2 regions of the Pseudoalteromonas sp. A22 genome follow, and region 1 is predicted to be linked to the other one. Evidence: riboswitches for the same ligand, from Rfam matches in the RefSeq annotation. Region 1 holds a riboswitch; the other holds the start of a gene.
The links. A riboswitch is a leader RNA that binds a small molecule or an ion and turns the genes downstream of it on or off. The one in region 1 is predicted to bind cobalamin.
Positions count from the first base shown of each region.

Region 2: linked by a shared signal. The riboswitch ahead of GSF04_RS18810 (ABC transporter ATP-binding protein) and the one ahead of GSF04_RS20810 (TonB-dependent receptor) in region 1 are both predicted to bind cobalamin.

Region 1 is NZ_CP047238.1:3,526,651-3,529,053, forward strand. It holds gene GSF04_RS20810 (TonB-dependent receptor) at 1-944, opposite strand, end outside; cobalamin riboswitch at 979-1,225, opposite strand; gene GSF04_RS20815 (YajQ family cyclic di-GMP-binding protein) at 1,315-1,797, opposite strand; gene GSF04_RS20820 (VanZ family protein) at 1,950-2,300, shown strand; gene GSF04_RS20825 (2-dehydropantoate 2-reductase) at 2,293-2,403, shown strand, end outside.
Region 2 is NZ_CP047238.1:3,090,177-3,092,579, reverse strand. It holds gene GSF04_RS18815 (histidine phosphatase family protein) at 53-652, shown strand; cobalamin riboswitch at 671-799, shown strand; gene GSF04_RS18810 (ABC transporter ATP-binding protein) at 868-1,665, shown strand; gene GSF04_RS18805 (iron ABC transporter permease) at 1,662-2,403, shown strand, end outside.

The sequences.
Region 1 (2,403 bases):
TCAGTTAAACTATATTGCGACTGATATTCAAATTGGCTGCGTTTGGTGACATAAGCGTTATCGTCAGCACTATTACCGATTTGAACGTTTTGTTCCTTACCTAAGCTGTATGACGCACTTTGGCTAAACTTGTCAGTACGTCTTTTCCACGCCAACTTATTGGTGTAGTTATGGAAACGGTAAGCATCACTACCAAAAGAGTCATACTCCCCCTCACCTTCACTGTACTGTGAACGTAAGCTAAAAATGCCACTTTCTTCATCACCATACTGCACATTTAAACCGGCATTACCGTTATAATATCCATCACGGTCATGGTTTTTTGTGATTGCAGCTTCAGGGTCTTTCTCTATCACATCATAGCCATCGGTATGAGTGTAACCCGCATTAGCTGCAATACTAAACTTGTCTTTTTTGTAATTTACCGTTGCTTCGGTCTTGGAGTAATTGTTACTCCCAGTCGTAAGCGCGATAGTATTGTTATTCCCTTCGCGACTAATAATATTAATCACGCCAGCAATGGCATCTGAACCATAAATCGCAGCTTTGGCACCACGAATGATCTCAATCCTTTCGATGCTATTAAGTGGTAAATTAGTGAGCGAATTGTCACCGGAGTTTGCATCCGTCACTCGAACCCCATCGATTAACACTAGCGTATGCTTAGCATCATTACCGCGTAGGAATAAACTCACACTTTGGCCGAAGCCACCGTTTCTAACCGCTTGAATACCTGCGACATTATCGAGTAGCAATACGACATCTTGAACATTGCTTTTTTCAATATCAGCACGACCTATAACCGTAATGGCAGACAGTGCGCTTTCTAGAGATTGTTCAAATTTATTGGCAGTAACAGTGATATGTTCAACATTTTGATCAGCAAACGCTGAAAAAGAGAGCGCCGTCGCTATCGCCGCGCTTAGAGCAGTTTTATTTAACATGGTTTCCCCTAACTTGTACCCACCGTACAAGAACACAAAGTGACTGTTTCAAGGCCGGTCTCCGGGCTCAGTAAACCTGCAAATTAGCAGTTCACTCTACCGTTGCGGGGGCAGCGCTGGCATAGAACCGATCCAAGCTAATCACGTGCAATAAACTGTCTTATTCAATTTATTGTTGATTAACGCAATTAGATGTTCCCTTGTGTTCGCACCAGTTTCCCGATTATCTATACACTTAGCAACCACACTAGGTTGTGTACAGCACCTTGAAAATGCGAGGCTATTGTCTTGGGTTTCGGAATGATTGTCAATGGACGTCTAGAAATCCAAAAGTGCAATCTATGCACTTTTGGAATGAAGTAAAGCGTAATTAGTCGCGGAAGTTTTTGAATTGAAATGGTTGGCCAAGCTCACCGGTACGAACCAGTTGCATCGTTTCTTGCAAATCGTCACGTTTTTTACCCGTTACACGTACCGTATCGCCTTGAATTGATGCTTGAACTTTAACTTTTGAGTCTTTAATAAGCTTAACCAGTTTTTTCGCCATCTCTTTGTCGATGCCTTGCTTTAACGCCACCTTACGTGAAACGTATTTGCCAGAGCGCTCAATGTCTTTTAACTCGAAGCTTGCCACATCAAGGCCACGCTTTGCCGCTTTACCCACTAACATATCGAACAATTGCATAACTTGCTGTTCTGCTTCCGCTTTGAGGTTAATCATTTCACCGCTTAGCTCGATTGACGCATCTACGCCACGAAAATCAAAACGTGTATCAAGCTCACGAACCGCGTTGTCTACGGTATTTTTTGCTTCTGTCATATCAATTTCAGATACAATATCAAATGAAGGCATGCTTCTCTCCTAAAGTCATTTTGGCTCGATTATAGCAGTTTATGCCTAATTTGAGTTACTTTAAGTTTTTAAACAGCGTATTAGGATGTTCACCCAATGGACAGTTTTCGATGGTATACTGCTCGCTTAGTCATACAGAAGTAGGATGTATTGTGACACGGCGCGTTTATAAAGCTCTTTTGATTATCTCTTTAATTATATGTACGGTGCTATTCGCAAAGGAAATTAGCTTGTCTCCAAAGCTGTTCCCAAATATCGATAAAGTGGCACATTTTGGTGTATTTTTTGTTCTTGCGTTTATCTCTCACCATGCTTTTAAAGTAAAGGTATGGACACACATAGTGCTACTGTCCTTGTACGGTGCAGGAATTGAGTGGATGCAACATTCATTACCGTATCGCCAAGCATCTACCGCTGATTTTTTAGCTGATTTAGCCGGTGCGGTCAGTTATTTTGCTCTATTTTATATTTGGGCAAGTTGGCGCAACAGAAAACATGGCTAACATACATATTTTAGGTGAAGGGGCGATAGGATTATTGCTCGCCCAGCACCTTAGTCAATCTCATCAAATTACGCTGATCACTCGAAATAAACGCGCGGCGACT
Region 2 (2,403 bases), 440 kb from region 1:
AGCTTAGCTTGCGTTTTTGCTTTTTGGGTAACAAACCTTAGGTTAAGTAAAAATGCAGCGGCAGCTATATTTTGTTCGTCATGGTGAAACGACTCTATCAGGCCATTTACTTGGAGTGACAGATCCCGAGCTCAGTACCATAGGTGCTCAGCAATTGCTGCAATCGTTAACGAGTCTAAGTGGCCTGCAGCGTATTATTAGCTCTCCAAGGAAGCGCTGCCTGAATACAGCCACAGCCTTTGCAAAGCAGTATCAACTCCCCGTTGAGGTGGAGGCAAATCTCGCCGAATTTGATTTTGGATTATGGGATGGACAACCTTATGATACGCTTTGGCGCGAAACCCAATTTCCAAGCATCGGTGACTTTTGGCAAAACCCTTGGCTGCACACGCCTCCTGAGGGCGAGTCCATGTATGATTTTCATCACCGGGTCGCCACGTGGTGGCACAGCATTTTGGCGTCGCCAAGTGAAGAGTGTATCGCCGTCGTAGCGCATGCAGGAGTAATAAAAGCGCTTGTAACACTTATTCTCGACCTATCGCCCGAGCTCACCGCATACCAATCGAAGATAGATATTCCTTATGCGGGTATAGTAAAAGTTGAGGTGTTTTACGACAGCTGCCAAACTGCTTGGCCAAAAGTTGTATTTTAGACGTCTAGACTTCATAATATTGCAAATTTCGTGATAGGCAGATATTGGGAATGAGGTGTGAGTCCTCAACTGTCCCCGCAACTGTAAGTGTATGAGCCTTGTCTCTTGCATAAGTCAGATACCAAGGCCTATCCATATACTTAAGCGGGCAGACTTAAGTCAAAGTTGTCGCTTGTCTATAAGCTACTACTTTGCCGTGCCCAATCAGAGGTGCTATGGCAGTCACTCCACAATTTCAAGTCGATAAACTTAGCGTACAGCTTGGTGGTAAAGCCATCTTAAAGGCACTCAGCTTTGCTATTAATTCGGGTGAATTTATTGGTTTGCTCGGACCGAATGGTGCTGGAAAGTCGACTTTGCTGCGCACTTTATATCAATACACAGCACCAAGTTCTGGGGCGCTACTTTTCAATGATAAGCCGTTAGCTAGTTATGGACGTAAAGCCTACGCGAGACATGTTGCTGTGGTGCTACAAGAGATCCCCGCTGAGTTTACTCTGCCATTATTTGATATGGTATTGATGGGGCTAACACCGAATAAATCACTGCTCGCGACAACAACGGCTGCTGAAAAACAGGCAATCTTACATGCCATTGAGCAGGTTGGATTGAGCCATAAATTGGAGCAATGTTTTAGCTCCTTGTCTGGTGGGGAGAAGCAAAGGGCAATGATCGCACGTGCCATGGTGCAAGCGCCTCAAGTATTGATAATGGATGAGCCCACCAGCCATTTGGACATTAAATATCAAATCCAAATTATGGAGCTGGCCAAACAGCTTGGTGTTACTATCATTGCGTCTTTTCACGACTTAAATTTGGCTAGCGCCTTGTGTGACCGCTTATTAGTATTAAATAACGGTGAGCTTGTTGCAGATGGGTCGCCACTTGAAGTCATTACCGAAAGCCTATTAAGCCAAGTTTTTGGGGTATGTGCAGAGGTTTCTACTGTCCGCCATCCGCCAAATAACAGTGAGATCCCACATATACGCTTTCATTACGGGTATCAATTATGATTGCTGCAAAGCGGATCGCGTTGATATCGATACTGCTATTGAGCTTGTGCTGTTTTAGCATGCTGATGGCACTTAAGATCGGTGCGATTGATTTATCTTGGCATACGGTTATACAAGCGATTATTAATTTCGATCCCAACGTACTTCAACAACGAGTGGTAGTTGAGCTTCGTCTGCCACGGACGTTACTGGCGATGAGCGCGGGAGCAGGACTGGCGATAGCGGGTCTTATTTTACAAACCGTGACGCGTAACCCTCTAGCTGATCCTTATTTATTTGGTATTTCTTCAGGTGCTTCATTCGGTGTGGTGGTGCTTATCGCGCTATTTGGTGCACAGTCTAGCCTAATGATGTCTGGGGCTGCATTTGTCGGAAGTTTGCTGTCTATCTTGCTACTTTTATTTGTGGCAAATCGCAATGCGCTACAGCAGGTGGAAACTATGCTCTTGGCGGGCGTTGCACTTTCTTTTCTGTTCAGTGCCTTTACCAGCTTGTTGCTTTATTGGAGTGACCCTCAAGCCATCAGTGCAATCTTGTTTTGGAATCTAGGCTCATTTGCAAGGGCGAGCTGGCAATGGCTATGGCTTCCTTGTTTGGTCGTGCTACTGAGTTTTATCACGCTTTTAGTGATGCGTCGGCCACTCAACGCTTTGTTGCTCGGAGATGAGAGTGCCACCACGCTTGGCGTGAATGTAGGACGAGTGCGAATAGGTATGTTGTTATTGAGCTCCTTACTCA